Regions from separate parts of the Exiguobacterium sp. SH1S21 genome, predicted to be linked through region 1. Evidence: a T-box and tRNA genes for the amino acid it is inferred to sense, from the RefSeq annotation. Region 1 holds a T-box; the other holds one or more tRNA genes.
The links. A T-box is a leader RNA that pairs with one kind of tRNA and senses whether it is charged. The one in region 1 lies ahead of EVJ24_RS08515 (valine--tRNA ligase), so its partner is inferred to be a tRNA-Val.
Positions count from the first base shown of each region.

Region 2: it encodes a tRNA-Val, which carries the amino acid that the T-box ahead of EVJ24_RS08515 (valine--tRNA ligase) is inferred to sense. The anticodon was not compared.

Region 1 covers NZ_SJUY01000005.1:94,311-105,686, forward strand. Annotated here, with positions in the region: gene EVJ24_RS08500 (bifunctional folylpolyglutamate synthase/dihydrofolate synthase) at 1-9, opposite strand, end outside; gene EVJ24_RS08505 (protein adenylyltransferase SelO) at 124-1,566, shown strand; gene EVJ24_RS15360 (hypothetical protein) at 1,655-1,831, shown strand; gene EVJ24_RS08510 (hypothetical protein) at 1,828-2,022, shown strand; gene EVJ24_RS15365 (hypothetical protein) at 2,019-2,195, shown strand; gene EVJ24_RS08515 (valine--tRNA ligase) at 2,287-4,938, opposite strand; T-box leader at 4,994-5,214, opposite strand; gene hemL (glutamate-1-semialdehyde 2,1-aminomutase) at 5,262-6,566, opposite strand; gene hemB (porphobilinogen synthase) at 6,563-7,543, opposite strand; gene EVJ24_RS08530 (uroporphyrinogen-III synthase) at 7,540-8,205, opposite strand; gene hemC (hydroxymethylbilane synthase) at 8,198-9,115, opposite strand; gene hemA (glutamyl-tRNA reductase) at 9,174-10,517, opposite strand; gene EVJ24_RS08545 (AI-2E family transporter) at 10,705-11,376, opposite strand, start outside.
Region 2 covers NZ_SJUY01000006.1:127,162-138,537, reverse strand. Annotated here, with positions in the region: gene EVJ24_RS09830 (putative bifunctional diguanylate cyclase/phosphodiesterase) at 1-1,356, opposite strand, end outside; gene EVJ24_RS09825 (YitT family protein) at 1,457-2,323, opposite strand; gene EVJ24_RS09820 (YkvA family protein) at 2,410-2,817, opposite strand; gene EVJ24_RS09815 (aminopeptidase) at 2,932-4,170, shown strand; gene EVJ24_RS09810 (alpha/beta hydrolase) at 4,225-5,007, opposite strand; gene EVJ24_RS09805 (TetR/AcrR family transcriptional regulator) at 5,135-5,713, shown strand; gene EVJ24_RS09800 (DMT family transporter) at 5,725-6,054, shown strand; gene EVJ24_RS09795 (DMT family transporter) at 6,051-6,365, shown strand; gene EVJ24_RS09790 (GNAT family N-acetyltransferase) at 6,433-6,990, shown strand; tRNA gene EVJ24_RS09785 (tRNA-Val) at 7,077-7,149, shown strand; gene EVJ24_RS09780 (DUF554 domain-containing protein) at 7,308-8,012, shown strand; gene EVJ24_RS09775 (FeoB-associated Cys-rich membrane protein) at 8,039-8,254, opposite strand; gene feoB (ferrous iron transport protein B) at 8,270-10,246, opposite strand; gene EVJ24_RS09765 (FeoA family protein) at 10,243-10,479, opposite strand; gene EVJ24_RS09760 (pyrroline-5-carboxylate reductase family protein) at 10,667-11,376, opposite strand, start outside.

The sequences.
Region 1 (11,376 bases):
TGTCTCCATCTTTAACCCACCCCTGTTCTAACACTTCCCTCCCATCTTACCAAAATTCACGAAGGCCTACGCAGAGAATCGGCTGTGCTATACTCGAAGCGAACAGAGATAGGAGGAATTCAGATGAAAGACACAGGTTGGAACCTTGAAGCGACATACGTCGAACTTCGTGACATGTTTTACGACCGTGGGCCGATCAACCCGGTCGACAAACCAGAACTCGTCTTATTGAATGAACCCCTCGCCGAGACACTCGGACTCGATATTGATGCATTGAAAGAAGACGTGGCGCTCCTGTCCGGAAACCGGCAGACCGACACGTCGTTCTCGCAAGCGTACGCCGGGCATCAGTTCGGCAACTTCACGATGCTCGGTGACGGACGCGCCCTCTTCTTAGGGGAACACGTCACAGCGAACGGTAAACGGGTCGACGTGCAGTTGAAAGGCTCAGGACCGACCGAATACTCACGCGGTGGTGACGGCCGGGCCGCCATCGGGCCGATGGTACGCGAATATTTGATTAGTGAAGCGATGCACGCGCTCGGCATCCCGACGAACCGGGCACTTGCCGTCGTCAAGACAGGTGAACCGGTCATGCGTCAAGGGCCGAAGCACGGTGCCGTCCTGACCCGTGTCGCCTCGAGCCATATCCGCGTCGGCACGTTCCAATACGCGGCCGCGGCCGGGTCGATCGATGACGTCACCGCCCTCGCCGACTATGCGATCCATCGTCACGACTCAAGTCTTGAAGGTCGTCCTGACCGCTACGAAGCGTTCCTCGGACGCGTCATCGAACGTCAGGCGAAGCTGATCGCCGATTGGCAACTCGTCGGCTTCATCCACGGTGTCATGAACACGGATAACACGTTCATCAGCGGTGAAGGGCTCGACTACGGCCCGTGCGCCTTCATGGACTCGTACCATCCGCACACCGTCTTCAGCTCGATCGACCGCGAGGGCCGTTACGCCTACGCGAACCAGCCGTATATCGGGTCGTGGAACTTGGCCCGACTCGCCGAGACGCTGTTGCCGCTGCTCGCCGACACGCAAGAAGCTGCCGTCGACATCGCCAATCGTTTGTTGAACGATTATACGGAGATTTATAAACAAGCGTACTTCACCGGACTCGCCCATAAAATCGGCCTCTACGTCCGAAAAGACGGCGATGACGCGCTGACGGACGAACTGCTCCGGCTCATGATGGAGACCGAGGCTGATTTCACGAACACGTTCCGCGCGCTCACGCTAGGAGAAACGGAGTCACTTCCGTTCGCGTCGCGTGACGATGGGAAGGCCTGGCTTTCGGCATGGCGTAAACGACTCGCTGAACAAGGTCTCCCGCACGCTGATGTGACGCGACTTATGCACCAACACAACCCGGCCGTCATCCCGCGCAACTATCACGTCGAAGCGGCAATCACGGCAGCCGAGCGAGGTGACTTCGGTCCGACAACAGCCTTACTTGACGTGTTGCGGAAACCGTATGACTATGAAGCCGATTACGGGCGTTACGTCTCGACGGGACCAGAGCGGACGTATCCATATCAGACGTTTTGTGGCACGTGATCCATTCCGCTTTTGCGGGATGGATTTTTTAGGAACCTTTTAGCGTTTGGATGCGTACTATAGACAAACGACACTCTGGAGGTTTACTATGCGTCTACTTGCTTCACTCATCTCGCTTGGTTTCGCTTGTCTGATTTCGCTCGAGCTATGGCAAGGTCCGTTTTATGGGGGCTGGATTTGGTCCATGCCCGCCTTTTTCTTAATCGTCTCGTTTTTCCAGTTCATGAAACATTTGAATGAGCTTGAATGGAGTGAGACGAAATGAAGGTCATGCTTACCGTACTTGTCTGCCTCATCCTTTCGGCTGCTTATATGGTGTATAGTCTCTACCTATCCCTCATTGGACAACCGCTTCACCCGCAATGGACCGGACTTGCGATTGGCGCCTTGTTCACATCATCTTATTTTTTAGTGACGAAGCAACTGCCTGGATGGAACGAAGGCGATCACGAATGAGGCTCGTCTACTTCACTATCATGCTCATCGCCGGATTCCTATATGCCGTGTATCTCGTCCATTTGTATCGAGTCGGGCTGACTGATTCGCTCTACATGCACTTCCTGTGGATCACGGGAATCGGACTTTATGTTTTATGGCTACGTCGGAGAACCCCCAAACGTCGTTCGTGACGTCGGGGGTTCTTCTCGTTTAGATGCTAAAATTCTACCAAACGACAAAAAACCTTCCTCGGAGAACAAGTCTCCAAAGAAGGTTGATGTCTTACTTACGCAACTCTTCAAGACGCGCGCGCACGGCGTCACGCTTGTCGAGGTAGTCTTTCTCTTTTGCTTTCTCTTCGTCGATGACGTGAGCCGGTGCTTTGCCGGTGAAACCCGGGTTGCCGAGTTTCTTCTGCACGCGTTCGACTTCTTTCTCGTACTTCGCCACTTCTTTTTCAAGACGGGCGATCTCTTCTTCGAAGTTGATCAAGTCGGCGAGAGGGATGAACAGTTCCGCACCCGTCATGATCGCTGACATCGACTTGTCAGGAGCCGTCAAGCCGCGTCCGATTTCAAGTTCGGTCGCATTCGTGAACTTGCCGATTGTCGCTTCGTTTTCGCTCAAGTAACCTTGTGTCGTATCGTCACTCGTCGCGATGAACAGTTGGATCGGTTTCGACATCGGTGCGTTCACTTCCGAACGGATGTTACGAACCGAACGGATGACGTTCATGACCGCTTCGAACGCCGGTACCGACTCCGCATAGTGGAGGTCGTCACGACGCGTCGGATAGCTCGCACGGACGATCGAGTCGCCTTCGTGTGGCAAGTGCTGCCAAATTTCCTCTGTCAAGAACGGCATGAACGGATGCATGAGACGCATGATCGAGTCGAGCGTATGCGCGAGCACCGAACGTGTCGTCGCTTTCGCCGCTTCGTCCTCACCGTAGAGCGTGAGTTTCGCCATCTCGATGTACCAGTTACAGAACTCTTCCCAGATGAAGTTGTACAAGTAACGACCGGCTTCACCGAACTCGTACTTGTCGACGAGGCGTGTCACTTGGTCGACCGTGTCGTTCAAGCGCGTCAAGATCCACTTGTCGGCGAGCGTCTTCTCACCTGAGAGGTCGATGTCTTCAAACTTCATCCCGTCCATGTTCATGAGGGCGAAGCGGCTCGCGTTCCAAATCTTGTTCGCGAAGTTCCATGTCGATTCGATTTTCTCCCAGTAGAAGCGAAGGTCGTTCCCTGGTGTCGAGCCCGTGAGCAGGAACCAGCGGAGCGAGTCGGCACCGTACTGGTCGATGACTTCCATCGGGTCGACGCCGTTACCGAGCGATTTCGACATCTTGCGGCCTTCCGAGTCACGGATTAGACCGTGGATGAGCACGTCGTTGAACGGCTGCTTGCCCGTGAATTCGAGCGATTGGAAGATCATCCGAGATACCCAGAAGAAGATGATGTCGTAACCCGTGACGAGCGCGCTCGTCGGGAAGTAGCGTTTGAAGTCTGCCGAATCCGTGTCCGGCCAGCCCATCGTCGAGAACGGCCAGAGCGCTGACGAGAACCACGTGTCGAGCACGTCTTCGTCTTGATGCCAGTTCTCAATGTCAGCCGGCGCTTCTTTCCCTACATAGATTTCACCTGTCTCGTTATGGTACCAAGCCGGGATGCGGTGGCCCCACCAAAGTTGACGGCTGATGCACCAGTCACGAATGTTTTCCATCCAGCGGAGGTACGTGCCTTCGAACCGCTCTGGGACGAAGTTGACTTTCGTCTCGTCGTTGCCTTGCGCTGCGAGCGCCGCTTTGGCGAGTGGCTCCATATCGACGAACCATTGTTTTGATAGATAAGGCTCGATGACTGCGCCTGAACGTTCCGAGTGACCGACCGAGTGCGTGTGCGGCTCGATTTTGACGAGCGTGCCATCCGCTTCTAAGTCTTTGACGAGCTGCTTGCGGCAGTCGAAGCGGTCGAGCCCTTCGTACTTGCCAGCATTCTCGTTCATCGTCCCCGACTCGTCCATGACGAGGATACGTGGAAGCTCGTGACGGTTCCCGATTTCAAAGTCGTTCGGGTCGTGCGCCGGCGTGATCTTCACGCAACCGGTACCGAACTCGACGTCGACGTAGTCGTCCGCGACGATCGGGATCTCACGGTTCATGACCGGGAGCATGATCGTCTTACCGACGAGGTGCGCGTAGCGCTCGTCTTTCGGGTTGACGGCGACGGCCGTATCGCCGAGCATCGTCTCGGGGCGTGTCGTCGCGATCTCGATGTGGCCTGAGCCATCAGCGAGCGGATATTTCATATGGTAGAACGCGCCTTCGACTTCTTGATAGATGACTTCGATGTCGGAGACGGCCGTCTTTTGTGCCGGGTCCCAGTTGACGATATATTCGCCGCGGTAGATCAAGCCTTTTTCATACAAGCGGACGAAGACTTCCTGGACCGCTTTTGAGAGTCCAGCGTCGAGTGTGAACCGTTCACGCGAGTAGTCGAGACCGAGGCCGAGTTTTGACCACTGGGCACGGATCGTGTCGGCGTACTCGTCTTTCCATTCCCACGTCTTCTCGAGGAACTTCTCACGTCCGAGGTCGTAACGCATGATGCCGTCCTCACGGAGTTTCTGTTCAACTTTCGCCTGTGTCGCGATACCGGCGTGGTCCATCCCTGGGAGCCAGAGGACGTCATAGCCTTGCATCCGCTTCAAGCGCGTGAGTAGATCTTGGAGCGTCGTATCCCACGCGTGTCCGAGGTGAAGTTTCCCTGTGACGTTCGGTGGCGGGATGACGATCGTGTACGGCTGTTTCGAGTCGTCCTCGTCCGCCTTGAACACGTTGTTCTCCATCCAATAGTCGTACCATTTCGCTTCCGTCGCACTCGGGTCGTACTTCGTCGGCATGCTGATTTCGTTTGTTTCGTTGGTCATTGTGCCAATCCTCCTCTATCTGTCTACACAAAAAACGGCTGCTCTCGTCCTTAACGCTAAGGACGAAAGAAGCCGTATCTTCCGCGGTACCACCTTAGTTCGCCAACACGTGGCGCCCTCAAAATCGAATAACGGTCGATGGACCGAACCTTCCTACTTGATTCAAAAGGTCAGCTCCGAGGCGACTTCCGCACACTTCCCTCGCGACCTTGCACCGTGCGGCCGCGTCTCTAGAAAGGAGTGTTGTTGCGTACTATTCCTCATCATAGCTTTTAAACGTATCTGTTAAACAATTGTAGCGATTGAAGACGTTTCAGTCAAGATTACAGTGAAAACTCTTGTTGCAGCTCTTTAAACGTCGCATCGACCGCAGCGAGCGTCGCGTCGATATCCTCGTCCGTATGCACAGTCGACAAGAACAAGCCTTCGAACTGTGACGGTGGCAAGAACACGCCGCGCCCCGCCATCTTCTGATAGTACGAGCGGAACATGTCGAGGTTAGACGTTTTCGCCTTCTCGAAGTTCGTCACTTTCTCGTTCGTGAAGAAGAAGCCGAACATCGAGCCGGCCCGGTTCGTGTCGTGCGGGATGTTATATTTCTCGGCCGCTGCCGTGAAGCCTGCCGCGAGACGGTCGGCTTTGCGCTCGAACTCCTCGTAGTGCTCAGGCTTGAGTTGCGACAGCGTCGTGTAGCCGGCGATCATCGCGAGCGGGTTGCCTGAAAGCGTCCCTGCTTGGTAGATCGGCCCTTGCGGTGCGATGTGTTCCATGATCTCCCGTTTGCCGCCGTATGCGCCGACCGGAAGGCCACCGCCGATGACTTTGCCGAGGCACGTAAGATCAGGCGTCACGCCGAAGTAACCTTGGGCGCAATTGTAACCGACGCGGAAGCCGGTCATGACCTCGTCAAAGATGAGGAGCGCGCCGTTTTGTTCCGTGATCTCACGCAGTCCTTCGAGGAATCCTGGCTGCGGCGGGACGAAGCCCATGTTGCCGGCAGCCGGCTCGACGATGACGCCGGCGATGTCGTCACCGTGCTTCTCGAACGCGATGCGAAGCGCGTCGAGGTCGTTGTATGGGACGGTGAGCGTGTGGCTCGCCAAGTCTTTCGGGACGCCCGGTGAGTCCGGGAGACCGAGTGTCGCGACACCTGATCCGGCCTTGATGAGGAGCGAGTCCCCGTGGCCGTGGTAGCAGCCTTCAAACTTCAAGATCTTCGTCTTGCCCGTATAGCCGCGTGCCAGGCGGAGAGCCGCCATCGTCGCTTCCGTACCGGAGTTGACCATGCGGACCATCTCGATCGATGGGACGCGGTCGATGACGAGCTCGGCCATCTTCGTCTCAAGCTCTGTCGGTGTCCCGAACGTCCAGCCTTTTTCAGCCTGATCTTGGATCGCTTTCATGACGACCGGGTCGCGGTGACCGAGAATGAGTGGCCCCCATGAGAGGACGTAGTCGATGTACTCGTTGCCGTCGATGTCGTAGACGCGTGAACCTTCACCGCGTTCGGCGAAGATCGGCGTCATCCCGACCGATTTATAGGCACGGACCGGGCTGTTGACCCCGCCCGGCATGAGTGGGAGTGCTTGTTTGAACGCTGCTTCTGAGCGAGTTTGCTTGTATGTCATGCGAATTCTCCTTCCAAATAGCGACAGACGTCTTTTGCGAAATACGTGACGATCAAATCGGCACCGGCCCGTTTGAAACCGACCATCGTCTCCATGACGATACGTTGTTCATCGATCCAGTCGTTCATCGACGCCGCTTTAATCATCGCGTACTCCCCGCTCACGTTATACGCCACGATCGGCATATCGAGCGAGTCGCGCATGTCGCGGATGATGTCCATGAACGCGAGCGCCGGTTTGACGATCATGAAGTCGGCACCTTGCTCGACGTCCGACTGTGATTCCCGGAACGCCTCGCGGCGGTTGGCCGGGTCCATCTGATAGCCTTTGCGGTCGCCTTCACCAGGCGCCGACTGCGCCGCGTCACGGAACGGTCCGTAGTACGCCGATGCGTATTTGACGCCGTAGCTCATGATCGGGATGTGGCTGTAACCGTTTTGGTCGAGCCCTTCGCGGATGGCGGCGACAAAGCCGTCCATCATCGAGCTCGGTGCGATGATGTCTGCGCCCGCTTGCGCTTGCGTGATCGCCGTCTGGACGTGAAGCGGTAGTGACGCGTCGTTATCGACGTCACCGTTCTTCACGATGCCACAGTGGCCCGTCGACGTATATTCACAGAGGCACGTGTCGGCGATGACCGTGAGCTGTGGTGCCCACTCTTTCACTTTGCGGATCGCTTCTTGGACGATGCCGTGGTCGTGGTACGCTTCCGTGCCTTCCGGATCTTTATGCTCAGGTACACCGAACAAGAGAACGGACTCGAGCCCGAGGTCGACGAGCTCACGGATCTCGTCTTCGAGACGATCGAGCGAGAAGTTGAAGACGCCAGGCATCGAGCTGACTTCGCGTTTAATATTTGTCCCTTCGACGACGAAGAGCGGATAAATCAAATCTTCTTTCCGAACATGGTTTTCACGTACGAGTGCACGCATCGACTTCGACGAGCGCAGACGACGGTGACGGTCGAATTGGTTCATGAAAAATCTCCCCCTACACACTGTATTAATGCATCCATAGTATAACACTCAGGCACTCGGACCGGTAACGTCGACACTTCTCGGACGGCACGCTCCGTCACTTCGCCGATGGCATACCACGTGCCGTGAAACCGCTCGAGGTATGGTGTGAGCGCGTGGACCGCGGACGGACTGAGCACGAGCAGCGCCTCGACGTGTTCGAGCGCGGCCGCTTGATCGGCCGTGAGTGCTTTCTCGACCGTCTCATAGACGACCCAGTCGTACACATGCGGCAATTGCTGCATGTGCTCGGTGTTCGCCAAATCCCCACGGGCGAACAAAACGACGTCCTCCTCAGCGACGACGTTCGCCAACTCGCGGAACAACGCCTCGCCCGTATACGTCTCTGGCATGAGCGAAACGGTGAATCCTTCTGCCTCGAGCGCGTCCCGCGTCTTCTCGCCGACGGCGGCGACTTGAACGTTCCGAGGAACGTCTTGAAGCGCTGGGACAGCGGTTTGACTCGTGATGACGAGCCAATCGAACGAATCAGTTGGCATTGGTTTCCCGGTCAGCCTTGTCTCGATCATCGGGACGTGATGAACGGAAAGACCGCTCGCATCGAGCAAGGCCCGTTGCGAAGCGGTCAGTCGTTTTGTCCCTGTGTACCAGACGTCACACATTGACCGAGGCGAGGATCTCGCGTCCGCCGCGTCCGAGCAAGTCGTCAGCGACGTCTTGACCGAGAGCGACTTCGTCCGTTGACGTTTTCGTCACACGGAGCACGTCTTTGCCGTCGACCGAGGCGATCAAGCCGGTGAGCGTTACCGTGTCCCCGTCGACCGTCGCGTAGCCGCCGACCGGTACGTGGCAGCTGCCTTCGATCGCCTTCAAGAACGTCCGCTCCGCCGTCGCAGCTTTCGCCGTTACGTCATCGTGAAGGAGTTGTAAAATCTGCGTCACTTCGGCGTCGTCTTTCCGGCTCTCGATCGCGAGCACGCCTTGTCCGACGGCCGGTACCATCATGTCGGCATCGAGCGCCTCGAACTTGACGCGGTCGGTCCAACCCATGCGCTCAAGTCCCGCTTTCGCGAGCAAGATGGCGTTGAAGTTCTCGGTATCGAGTTTTTTCAAGCGCGTGTCGATGTTGCCGCGAATCCATTGGATTTCGAAGTCCGGACGGGCCGCGAGCATCTGCGCACCGCGACGGAGCGAGCTCGTCCCGATGACTGCACCTTGCGGCAACGTCTCGAGCGTGTAGCCGTTCTCGCAAATCAACACGTCACGTGCGTCGACACGTTTTGGCATACAGCTGATAAAGAGGTCTTCTGGCAGTTCGGCCGGGACGTCTTTCATACTGTGGACGGCAAAATCGATATCCCCGGCAAGCATCTGCTGTTGGATCTCTTTGACGAACAAGCCTTTCCCGCCGACTTTCGACAGTTGGACGTCGACGATTTGGTCGCCTTTTGTCACGATTTCTTTAATCTCGAACTCGTTCTGGGCCCCGGCTTGCTTCAATTGTTCGATGACCCATTTCGTCTGTGTCATCGCGAGTTGTGAGCGGCGTGAGCCGACGATAATTTTACGCATAATGTTTAGTCCCCTTCATAGAAAAAGGCGACGAGATTCGCCGCCTTTTTGGTTTGTATTAGCGCATCAATGCGCGAAGTGGTGCTTTAGCTGCCATCGCTTCTAGCTCTTCCGGTTCTGTGTCCGTAGTCGGAACGTCGACGTCTAGCGCGAACGCTTCGACGAACTGAGCGATGCGCGTGTTCGCGTCCGGTTGAGCGGCCGCGTCTTTAATGTAGTCGATCGGTTCACGAAGCATCTGGTTGATGATCGACTTCATGTGCTTGCCGATGACTTTCTTGTCCCGGTCCGACAGATGGTCGAGCTTGCGCTCAAGACTTTCCATCGTCTCTTCTTGGACAGTGAGCGCACGTGAGCGCAACTCGTTCATGATTGGCACGACACCGAGCGTGACGAGCCACGCTTGGAACTCTTGAATCGCCTCATCAATCTTCACTTCAATCTTCTCTGCCTCGACGAGACGGGCTGCCAAGTTTTTATTGACGATCCCGTTCAAGTCGTCGACATCAAACAAATGGACGCCCGGAAGCGACCGGACCGCTGGATCGATATCTCGCGGCACAGCAATGTCGATGAGAAGAAGTGGACGTTCCCGGCGCAACAATTGTGCTGCGGCGACGTCGTCATACGCGATAACGGCTTCTTTGGCGCCGGTCGAGCTGATCAAAATATCGGCATCGAGCAGTCCACAGGCGATCTCGCGGATCGAGTGGGCCCGGCCTTTGAACTTGTCAGCGACCGCTTTCGCTTTGCTTTCAGTCCGGTTGAAGACCGCAATTTGTTTGGCGCCGGCTTCGAACAAGTTGAGCGTTGTCAGCTCACCCGTCTCGCCTGCACCGACGACGACGACTTGTTTGTCATCGAGGCGCGTGTACATCTCTTGCGCGAGCGCGACCGCAGCCGAGCTGACCGATACCGACATTTCCCCAATTTGCGTGTCAGTATGGGCCCGTTTGGCGAGCGTCACGGCTTCTTTGAACAATTTATTAAACACTGTCCCCGTCGTCCCGTTCTCTTGGGCGCGGAAGAAACTTGACTTCACTTGTCCTAAAATTTGCGTTTCCCCGATAATCATCGAGTCGAGACCTGACGTGACACGGAATAAGTGACGAATCGCTTCTTCCCCTTCACGGATCGACAAGTATGGTGTGAACTGATCCATCTCAAGATCGAACCAGTTCGCTAAAAAACGTTTTGTATAATAACGACCCGTATGGAGCTGGTCTGTGACGACGTATAGCTCGGTACGGTTACAGGTCGACAAAATAACCGATTCAAAAATGCTTTTCTCTTCGCGGAGCGCGATCATCGCGTCCACGATTTCTTGCTCCCCAAACGAGAACTGCTCCCGAATCGCGACAGGGGCTGTCTTGTTATTTAGTCCGACGACGACAATATGCATGTACCTCTTCCCCTCATCTAAAATCACAGTGGCGGTTGTCTTTTCTTTTTTTACATCTCTACCGTACATTATAACAATTTTTATTTAGGAACTATAATCTTCTGTTCGATTTTTGTGAAATAATTTAAGAACTTTTTGTGACGAAAAAAAGTAGAAACGGTCAAATTGGCCATTTCTACTTGTTTCGTCATTTAAGTGACGATGAATCTGTGATAATCGTACTTTCCGGCTTGTCTTCTTCTTCCGACTCGAGGTAATGTTGTCGCTCCTTCAATTTATAGATGCGGACGATGTTTTTGACGACGACTTTCGCCACCGCATACGTCGGAACCGCGATCAACATCCCGATGATCCCAGCCAAGTTACCGGCCACGAGCAAGACGATGATAATCGTAAGCGGATGCACTTTGAGCGTCTTCCCTTGAATGAGCGGGGAGATGACGTTCGCCTCAATCTGTTGGACGATGATGATGACGAGGATGACCCAGAGCACTTTGATCGGATCTTGGATGAAGGCGACGACGACGGCCGGTGCCGCCCCGAGGAACGGTCCGACGTACGGGATGATGTTCGTCACCATCATGAAGAGTGCGAGCAAGATGGCGTAGTCGACACCGATGATCCAAAGACCGATGAGCGACGTGATCCCGACGAAGAACGCGACGATCAGTTGGGCGTGCACATAGTTTTTAACGGTCGTATGCATGTCGTTCAAAATTTTACGTGTTTCTTTCTCATAGCTCGATGGCAACAGCTTGACGATCGAGTCCGGCAAACGTTTCCCGTCAAGTAGCATATAGAGCAACATGAATGGAATGACGACGATCGTGATGACGGCTGATGTAATGAATCCGATGAC
Region 2 (11,376 bases), on a different contig from region 1:
GCTATCATGGTTAGCCTGATAAAGGATCTGTTCTTGTTGGACGATCATTTGCGTGATGTCTTTGACGATGGCATAGATGCCTTCGACTTCCCCATCAATGATCATCGGGATGTTCATCAATTGCCAAACGCGTGCCGAACCATCTTCTGTCACGACATTGACGTCTAATGTTTGTGGACGTCCGTTCGTAAGGTCACGTAACACGTTCGTATAGGCGGATCGATCCGTTTGTTCGATGATATCTAAAATATTTGATCCGATGAGCGTCTCGGTGTCATGACCGAGGACAGAGCTCCCTGCTTCGTTGACGGACAACACTTCGCCGTCAAGGTCGAACAAAAAGATGGGCTCTGCGTGATACGCGAACAGCGAGCGGTACTGTTGTTCACGGAGTTCGAGCTCGTGGGCTTTCGTCGTGACCGCGACTTCGAGGTCTGTATTGACGGTATGTAAGCGATGGCTAATGAGTGCGTTCTGCTTAGCAACAACGAATTGACGGATGAGCAACAGCAACACCGCGTTCGCAATCATCGAGTCGATGATCGAGGTACCGAGCAGACGGTCCGATGCGAGCATGTACAACATGACAATCGTACTATAGATGACGTAATCAAGCACAGAATCATGGGCGAGGACGTCTTCTGTCGATTCATCAAACAAATAACTGATTGAAATGATGAGAATGCTGATGACTTGAAGCAAATGGAGGAGCTCATGGCCGATACCGGTGAACAACTGCAGCTCATTGATGATCGAGGCGGTTGTAAAACCGAGAATCCCGATGAGGAGCATCACGCGGAAGCCTTGCCCGGATGTCACGATGCGATTCAAATATAAGAAACCGAGGACCATGTAAAGGCTGATGAGCACCATCTGTTCTTCAAAGCCGTTCAAATTCGTGACATACTGGCCGCCGTTCTTTGTGTAAAAGAAGATATGCAACGCACCGACAATCAAAAAGCTGAGCAGTGCGAACACATCAAACGTACGCAACTTCAACGTTCTAATTTCAATCGATTGGGTGATGACGATGAGGGCCATGATCAAATAAAAGAAGTTTTGAATGAACAGCATCATGTCAATCGACATCGCCGTGGTAAAGCGGTGTGCCACCAAATAGGCGATGAAACAGACGTTGCCAGCGCTAATGAGAAGATAGATATAGCGGCGCATCCCGTGATGGCGCAATACGGCACGCCCGCTTACCACGGTGGCGACGAGTGCGATGATCATAAAGTAGACGAACAAGCTCGTCTCCCTTAAGGCATAAGGGCTGAATAAGATAACGAATAGACCGATAAAAAACGTCCCGACGAGAAGCGCGGGGACTGATTGGCGCAAAGTGTGGCTAGACAACTTATGCACCTCCTTCTGTATATGTCTCTGAGGCTCATCCTTATTATCGGACCGTTCGGGTATTTATTACACAAAAAAATCGACAGCACGATGCTGTCGATCAAAGTGTATACGAATGTTCTTTAAAGTTACCGACAATCGAGTCGATTTCTGAGACAGTGACGAACGCCTCGGAATCAATGTCTGAGACGATTTGACGCAACTTTGGAATCTCATTGTTTTGAACGACGACGTATAGCATTTTTTTCGCGTCGTTCGAATAGCCGCCGGTCGCGTCCATGATGGTGACTCCACGCTTCAAGTTTTGTTTGATGACCAAGTTGATCTCATCCGCTTTTTTACAGATGATGAAACACTGTTTTTGGGCGGAGAAGAAGCGATGGATCGTCAACAGCGTCCGCGACCGGACAAAACTGAGGACGAGTGCGTACATGACCGCTTTAATATCGAACGTGATGAACACGAGAATGTAGACGATAATGTCTTGGGTCAAAAAGATTTTCGGGAGCGATAAGTTGCGGTTGTTCATGAAGATGACTTTCCCCAAAATATCGAGCCCGCCTGTCGACGCCCCGGCAAATAACAAAAGTGCCAAACCGAGTCCTGAGACGATACCGCTGAAGACGGCCGCGACGAGCGGATCGTCGAGCGGCGTCGGTGGAATGAGGACAGGCAGCGCATCGATTAAAATCGATGACAATATGACGACGAGTCCTGTCATGAGAATGAATCGTCTCCCGAGATATTTGATCCCGATGATGAAGAGCGGGATATTTAGCACTAGCTGGGTGAGTCCGATTGGTGTGCCGAACAGCTCGTTGACGATGAGCGTGATCCCGACAATCCCACCGGATCCGATTTCATTCGGTTTGAGTAACAGACCGACAAAGATAGATTGTAGGATTGTTCCGGCGATGATAAACAAGACAGTCTCGACGGCAATCCGTTTACGTGATTTTGCGTACATATGAGTGGCTAAGGCGCCATACGCCTCCTTTGAATGAACTCATGCAAGCGTACTCCGATGACGCCGGAATTTCAAGCCTTGAACGATTATAACTCGTTATGGAAACGGTCGATATCACTCGCTAGCTGTTCGTGGACGTAGTCGATGACTTGAGCGTCGTCAAACAGTCCGAGCGGGGCGTCGTCCGGGATTGCGTCGAACGGTGAGACGAAATAGAGCACGGCCGCGACGAGAGCGTGTTGCTTGTCGGGCTGCATCTCGAACTGGGCGTTGTAGACGGCACGTAGCATATTGAGCAGTTGTTTCATTTGGAAGTATAGTGTGAGTTCCTCTTCCCGTTCGATGTCGCTGATTTCGTTTGAGGCGACGTCGACCGTGACTTTTGCTAGGGCGAGTTCTCCTTGGACTAATAAGTCACCTAGCTTTTCGTTCTCGGTGAATTCGGTTTGGGCGTTGTTTAAAAAGTGTGAATAAGTCGTTTTCCAATCTGACATGTTTTTCTCCTCCTTCTCTCTACAACTACTAATATGCCCGTTTTTGCGATTTGGTTGCAACTTTTCCGAAAATTTAAGAAAATAGAAGTAAGTGAAAAAGGAGGAACTGTACATATGTTTACTGTAACTTTACCGACCGAGGCAGAATTTGCCCGCTATGCCGAGCTTGCTGTCAAAAAAGGTGTCAACATTCAACCGGGTCAACAGCTCGAAGTCCGAGCCGATATTAGCCAAGCACCGCTCGTCCGCCAAATCGTGAAAGCGGCCTACGCGGCCGGAGCGAAACAAGTGTACGTCAACTGGAGTGATGAAGAGACGACGAAAGTGCGTTACTTCAACGCACCGACTGAAGCGTTCAAGGAGTTCCCAGAGTGGCTCAAAGCACGATTCGAGCAACTCGCGGAAGAGAAGACGGCATTCTTGTCGATCGTCAGCGACGATCCCGACGCGCTGAACGGTGTCGAATCATCACGCATCGCCGACTCGAACCGGGCGTCTGGTGTCGCGCTCGCGAAATGGCGTAAGTATGTCATGAGTGATAATGTCAGCTGGTCAATCGTGGCCGGGGCATCTGAAGCATGGGCGAAAAAAGTATTCCCAGACCGTGAAGATGCGGTTCCAGCCCTGTGGAGAGCGATTTTCGCAGCGACACGAATGGACCAAGACGATGTCGTTGCCGCCTGGGACGAGCACGATCAAGCGTTGCGCTCACGGGCGCAGCTGTTGACGGACAAGAAATACGCGAAACTTCACTACAAAGCACCAGGCACGGAATTGACGATCGGTCTTCCGAAGAAGCACGTCTTCCTCGGCGGCGGTGGTCCGAACATGGACGGCGTCGACTTCATCGCCAACATGCCGACGGAGGAAGTATTCACGCTCGCCGATAAAGATGCGGTCGAAGGACACGTGTCGAGCACGAAGCCGCTCAGCTACAGCGGGAACTTGATCGACGGGTTCACGCTTTGGTTCGAAGGCGGAAAAGTCGTGAAAGCGGAAGCGAAACAAGGGCAGGCAGCACTCGATGAACTGTTGAACCTTGATGAAGGGGCACGCCGCATCGGAGAAGTCGCGCTCGTGCCGGACGATTCGCCGATCTCGAACTCGGGACTCCTCTTCTACAACACGTTGTTCGATGAGAACGCATCGTGCCACTTGGCGCTCGGACGTGCCTACTCGACATGCCTTGAAGGCGGACCAACGATGTCGCCCGAAGAACTCGCTGAGAATGGCGCGAACGACTCGATGACACACGTCGACTTCATGATCGGTTCGGCCGAAATGAATATCGACGGTGAGCTCGAGGACGGAACACGCGAAGCCATCATGCGTGATGGGAACTGGGTCATCTAATAGAAAAAGATAGTTGAAAAGACGCAAAGGCGACCGCCTTTGCGTCTTTTCATGTCATGAGAGTTCATACAGAAATGCGAGCGCGTTCGGCAACCGCCGTCGCCATGCAATCTCGTTGTGGACCGCCTCGGGCTCGACTTCGTAGCGGAAGGCGACGCCGGTCCGAGTGATCGTCTCGATGAGTCTCGCATTTGTGTATAAGTAGTCCTCGGGCGTGATCGGTCCACTCGTCTCGTTCGTGCCGATATCCATATAGAGTCGGGCGGACAGGTCGGCTTGTTTCAGTTCGCGAATGAGCGAGTCGAGGTTGGCCCAGGCGGCCGTTGACAGCGAACCGACACGACGGATTGCCGGGTAAGTCGCCATCATGTAGAGCGAGATGACGCCACCCATCGAACTGCCCATCACGCCGACGTCATCCGGATCGGTCGCATAGCGTGCGTCAATCCACGGCTTCAGCTCCTGCATGAGCCAGTCGGCATAGAGGCGCCCCTTGCCGCCGAGTGTCGGTCGGGTCTTAGCGAGTTCAGGTCCGATGCGCTTGTATAGCATCTCGTCCTCATAAAATGAGTACTCATCGTATCGGTCGAGCCAATCGGGGGCGCTCGCGATGGCGACGACCAGGAGCGGCAGTTGCAAATCGTCGAGATGACGGTCGATCGCCCACCCTTCCCCGATTGTCGCGGTTTTGCCGTCGAAGACGTTTTGGCCGTCATGCATATAGAGCACGGGCAACGCCTCGTCGGTACGAACGAAGTCGGGGCGGTAGACGCGGACGATTCGTTTTCGACCACGTATCGTCTCGGTCGGCAAGGTGAAACTAAACTGTTCGATCATACAATCATTCCTTCCTCTGACGGTCTCTTCTCATTTTGGCGTTGTCCGTACAAAAACTCAATCCGGAAGTTTGACTACCTACCGTTCGTTAGGTAAAGTGAGGGGAGATGAAAGGGGTAGATCGCATATGACCACGAAACAACGGATTGAACAAGCTGCCAGACGCCGGTTCGCACTCGAAGGATATGAAGGACTGTCTTTGGCGGCGCTCGCCGAAGATGTCGGGATTAAGAAAGCATCTTTATATGCGCACATCGAAGGAAAAGAACAGCTGTTCAAACAAGTCGTCGAACAGATGGCCGAGCGTTACCAGCACGCTTGGGAACAAGCGCGGGACGCGTCAAATGAGGCGGCACCGCTCGAACGGATCGAGGCAATCGTTGAAGCGTTGATTCATTTCTTCGAAGAAGAAGAGACGTGGATGTTGACGAAGCGAATGCTGCTCGTACCGCCTCCTGAGCTGCGCGTCTTCATCGAGACGACGATCGGGTCGGTCGAGACCGAGCTCCAGGCGTTTGAGAAAGAGCAGTTCCGTTTGGCGATGGAGCGTGGCGATTTACCGGAACAATCGCTCGACGACGTATATGACGCATACTATTGCTTTTTGGACGGGGCATTGCTTTCGCTCTTTTCGTTTGCAACGAATCGAGCGCAACGACAGCATGCGGCATTTAAAATTTTCAAGAAAGGAGTCGGGTGGACATGAAAAAGGAACAAATGGCTTGGTTGTGGCTCGTGCTCGCCGGACTTCTTGAAATTGTTTGGGCGACGACGATGAAATTGTCGAACGGGCTTACCGTATTAGGACCGACCGTCGTGACCATCGTGTTATTGATTGTCAGTTTTGGCTTGTTGGCGATGTCGTTCCGTGTGTTGCCAGCTGGCACCGGGTACGCCGTTTTTACGGGTATCGGTGCTGTCGGGACGGTCATCGTTGGAAATATTTTGTTTGATGAGACGATGACGGGAATGAAGCTGTTGTTTATCGCGACGCTCCTCATCGGGGTGGTCGGTTTGAAGCAAGTGACAGGAGGTGAGTCGGCATGAGTTGGACATTTTTAATCGGGGCTGGGCTCGCTGAGATGCTTGCTGTTTTCTTCATGGGAAAATCAAAAGGCTATCAGATTTTAAAATGGTCGCTTCTTTCGATCACGACGTTTGCACTAAGTTTTTATTTATTGTCACGTTCGCTCGAGACGTTGCCACTCGGGCTCGCCTACTCGATTTGGGTCGGAATCGGCGCGGCGGGTGGAGTGATTCTCGGTATGTTGTACTTGAACGAGTCAAGGGATCGCTGGCGTATCTTCTTTTTAATTCTCATTATCGGGAGCGTTATCGGGTTGAAAGTCGTGGCGTGAATAGGATTGAAATGAGATAGAAACGGGAATTGAATAGTTCAGACTGTGAAAGAAAGGGGCGGGAAAGATGAATCTTGTCGAGTTGCAATCAGAACGTCTACGGCTTGAACCTTATACGATCTCCGATTTCTATTTCGTAAAATCGTTACTCCAAGATCCGCGGGTGATGCGCTTCATCAGTCCGGACGGCAAGCCATATACGGATGAACAGACAATCGAATGGTTCGAGAGACAGTTGGCCCGCTATACGACGGGCCGACAGACCGGACTCCTCAAGCTGATGACACATCAAAGCGATGAGCCGATCGGCCATGCCGGGACGCTCTTGCATGAACTTGATGGCAACATCGAGCTCGAGGTCGGTTATTGGCTGGCACCGAAGCACTGGCACATGGGCTACGGTCGGGAAGCGGCCGCACGTCTTATGCGGCATGCGTTCGAGGACGGCGAGAAAGACATCATCTCGCTCATTCACCCGGACAACGTGCCGTCACAGCGAGTCGCCAAAGCGAATGGGTTGCATTGGGACCGTGACACCGAACACGGAGGCATGATCGTGTCCGTATATGCCGGCGATTTGGAACGTCTATGTCGTCACATGAAACGGGAAGAAATGACACGGTAAAAAAAATAAAAAAAGTTTTAAAAAACAGTTGCCAAGGCATTAGTTTCTTGATATATTAATAGTGTCCTAAAGAGAGGACACGACCTGATTCTGTAGCTCAGCTGGGAGAGCGCTACCTTGACAGGGTAGAGGTCGCTGGTTCGAGCCCAGTCAGAATCACTTGGGTGCCAAACCCGATGCGAAACCCATAGGAACGTGGGTTTCCGCGCAGCCACTTCTTACGAGAAGTGGCTTTTTTTGTGTATTCTTTTAATTGACAGCCCACATAAACAGTTGGTATATTCCTCTCAATACATACAGAAACGGGGAATTACACGATGGTATTAACCGGAACAATCGTCAATGCGGCCTTGATCGTGGTCGGCACATTACTCGGGTTGTTGTTTCACCGAATCCCCGAGCGGATGAAAGAGACGGTCACGGCTGCCATCGGTCTCGCCGTCGTCGTGCTTGGCGTACAGATGGGCTTGAAAAGTGAGAATTTTTTAATCGTCATCGGCAGTCTCGTTATCGGAGCCGCACTCGGCGAATGGTGGAAGCTCGACGAGAAGCTGAACGAGATCGGCTATCAGTTGGAACGGCGTCTCGGTGGGAAAAGTAAGTCGAGCATCGCGGAAGGCTTCATCACGGCGACGCTCATCTTTGTGATCGGGGCGATGGCCGTCATCGGGGCGCTCGACAGCGGCCTGCGCGGGGACCATGACGTCCTCTATACAAAAGGGTTGATTGACGGTTTCACGGCGCTCGTGCTCAGTTCGACGCTCGGCATCGGCGTCATGTTCTCGGCCGTGCCGGTCTTGTTGTACCAAGGGGCAATCGCGTTGCTCGCCATCCAGATCATGAAGTTTATTCCGGAGTCGCTCATGGATGACTTTATTTTGGAGATGACGGCGACCGGCGGCGTCATGATCGTCGCCATCGGGTTAAACCTGGTCGGAATTACTCGGATTCGTGTCGCCAACTTGCTGCCCGGTATTTTGATGGTCGCGATCATTGTCACCACGTTACATATCCTCCAATGAAAAACGGACTAGCGCATTTTTTCGCGCTAATCCGTTTTTTTGTGGGCTGTGACTGGTTGATCAGGATGTAGTGCTTCCGCAATGATTTTATCCCAGTCTGCTGCGTCACAGGATGTCGTACAAGTCGGTGCGATTTCGCACGTGGCGCATTTACCAGCTTTTGCTTTACGGGTGTAGCGATGGAGCGAATAAGCGGCGTACCCGAATACGGCAAGACCGATCAATACATCAAATAAGGACATGTGATTTCCTCCTTGTTAAGCCAATCCGAACAGACGACCGATTTGATAGATCATCAGTGATACGACGTACGCAACACCAAGCCCATAAAGGCTAGCGACCCACGTCAACTTGGCACTTCCCACCTCGCGCCGAATGACGGCGACGGTCGCTAGACAAGGGACGTACAAGAGGACGAACGCCATGAAGCTATATGCGCTCAACGGCGTAAACACGGGAAGCAACGAAGCAGACAAGTCAGATTCACTGACCGCATAAATGATCGCCATCGTCGATACGACGACTTCTTTCGCCAAAAAACCTGTGATGAGCGAAGCACCGGCCTGCCACGTCCCGAAACCGAGTGGAACCAACAACGTCGCAACGACCCCGCCGATCATAGCGAGAAAACTCTCATTCATCGGGACGTCCATTCCGGCTGGACCGGAATAGGCGAGTAACCAAATGAAGACGGAACCGCCAAAGATGAACGTACCTGCTTTTCGGACGAACCCTTTCGCCTTTTGCCACGTGCTGCGCCAAAGCGTCAATCCTTGGGGGACACGGTATGGAGGCTGTTCGACGATAAAGAGGCTGTTCCGATCTTCCGCCGCTAATACGGACGTGAATATTTTCGCGGCAATCAACGCCAGGACGATCCCGAGTATATAGAGCGATAAGACGACGAGCGCTTGGTTTGATGCGAAAAAACTGGCAGCGAAGACGGCATAAATCGGTAGACGCGCCGAGCACGACATGAACGGCGAAATAAAAATCGTGACGAGCCGCTCCCGTTCTTCCTCGACCGTCCGTGCCGCCATAATACCTGGGACGTTACAACCAAATCCAATGATCATCGGAATGAAACTTTTCCCGTTCAGTCCGACGAGTTGCATAAATCGGTCCATGACAATGGCGACACGCGCCATATAGCCAGAGTCCTCTAAAAACGAGATAAAGAAAAAGAGCACGAAAATCTGTGGGACGAAGACGAGGACACCGCCGACACCGGCAATCACCCCATCAATCAGCAACGCCTGGATGAAAGAAGAGGTCCCGAGCAGTTGTAACAACGAGCTCGTTCCGGACGTGACCGGACCCGACAGAAATCCATCCAACAGATCGGACAACGGGGCACCGATCCAGTTGAACGTGATGTGGAATAAGGCGTAAAGTACTGTAAAGAAAATGGGTAAGCCCCAGATCGGATGTGTCACGACGGCATCGATGCGGTCGGTGACCGTGGCTTGTTGTGCGCCTTGCTGATCGACGACGTGATGGCGAACGTCTTTCGTCCAGTCGCGTCTGCGTTCTGTAATGTGAGCGTGGGCGAAGCGTCCGAGTTTCACTTCTAACGCTTTACGAATTTCATGGACGGTTGGCGACGACGATTCGAGCTGTTCTGAAATGACGCGATTTCCGGCCAAGTATTGAATGGCGACCCAGCGATCGCGCTCACCAAGTCCCGTCGCTTCAAGAATTTGTTGAATCGCCTGTTCGGTCTCTTCCCCGTAATCGAGTATGAACGGCTCGCGTGGGGTCGTTCGCAGGGAGGACAGGAGGACTTCACAGCCGGCGCCGGTGCGCGCTGTGATCGGAAACACGTCCGCGTCCAAACGTTCTCTCAAGCGCTCTAAATTGATGTGGATGCCTCGTCCTTTGGCAACATCGACCATGTTCAAGCCGATTTGAAGCGGGCGGCCCATTTCGAGCAGTTGGAGCGTTAATTGTAAGTTACGTTCGAACTGCGAGGCATCGATGATATTGATCATCCCATCGAACGGTTCCTGCAACAGGAATCGCGAGACGATTGCTTCGTCAGCCGATAGCGGGTCTAAATCATAGACACCGGGCAAGTCGATCAACTGTCCGATGTTTCCATGCAGCTGCCCGATTTTCTGTTCGATCGTGACACCTGCCCAGTTACCGACGTGGGCGAAGGAACCGGTCAATCGGTTAAATAGAGACGTTTTTCCGGTGTTCGGGTTTCCGATTAAGGCAATCCGTTGCGTCATGGGACGATCACCCCGATCTGTTCAGCGTCACAGCGACGGATGGCAATCATTTGTTGATGTTCGATTTGTTCAATCGTGAGCGGTCCGGAAAAGATGGCCCGACGCTTAATTCGGACGGAGCAACCTTCATAAAACCCTAAGGCGATCATGCGACGCCGCAAGCGGTCATCAATTCTCGTTAAATCGGATATGAGCACTGGTTGATGTAGCGGCATGGCAAGTAATGAACTCATTAAGATCTCTCCATTTTAGTCAAATGATAATTCTTCTCATTTGGTAGCATAACACGTTCTTTACTATCGGGAAGCAAGATTATTTGTGGATTTTATGACTTCTAAAAAATAGTAGTGCGAGAATTAAAAAAACCGCCCGATAGAAGTCAGAACTTAACGTTCGACTTCTATCGGGCGGTTCAAGTACTTACGTTCTTTCAATCGTTGCGTCGATAGGATCATGATCTTCTTTCGCGCTCTCGCGGAGCGCAGACGACATCACGTCAGACAAGTCACGTGAGCGGAGCACGCCGACACCGCGGTCGGTCGGTCCATCAGGTGCGGCGACGTCTGCGATCAGCTCATCGGTCGGACGTGTCTCATGCAACAATAACTCGGCTGATCCTTTCATCGCTTGAGCGACGATTTGGCGGGCCGTGTCTTCATCAAACCCGGCTTCTGTCAGCACCGGGGTCATCGAACCGACGATCTCGTAAAAGAACGCAGGACTGCATCCGGCCGCCGCCATGAAAGCCGACATCGTTTTCGCGTCCGTGACGGCCGTCCGACCGACACGGTTGAACAGTGCCGTCGCCGTCTCGCGGTCGGTCGCATCTGTCTCAGGTCCGAACCAGAGTCCGGTCATCCCGGTTTGATGGGCGACCGGAGTGTTCGGCATCGCGCAGATGGCTGGGATGCCGGCTGCTTCTTCAAGCTCGCTCGGCTCGATATGCGCCGCAACGGATACGAGCAGCGGTGTTTTCCACGTCTGTGATTGAGCGTAAGCTAAGACGCCGTCTGGTTGCATCGCGAGCACGACGATGTCGTAAGCGTTGACGTCTTCTGTTTCGACGATCTGTACGCCGAGTTCATCTCGCAACTGCTCTAGACGTGTAAGGTCGCTCCGGTTCGTCATCG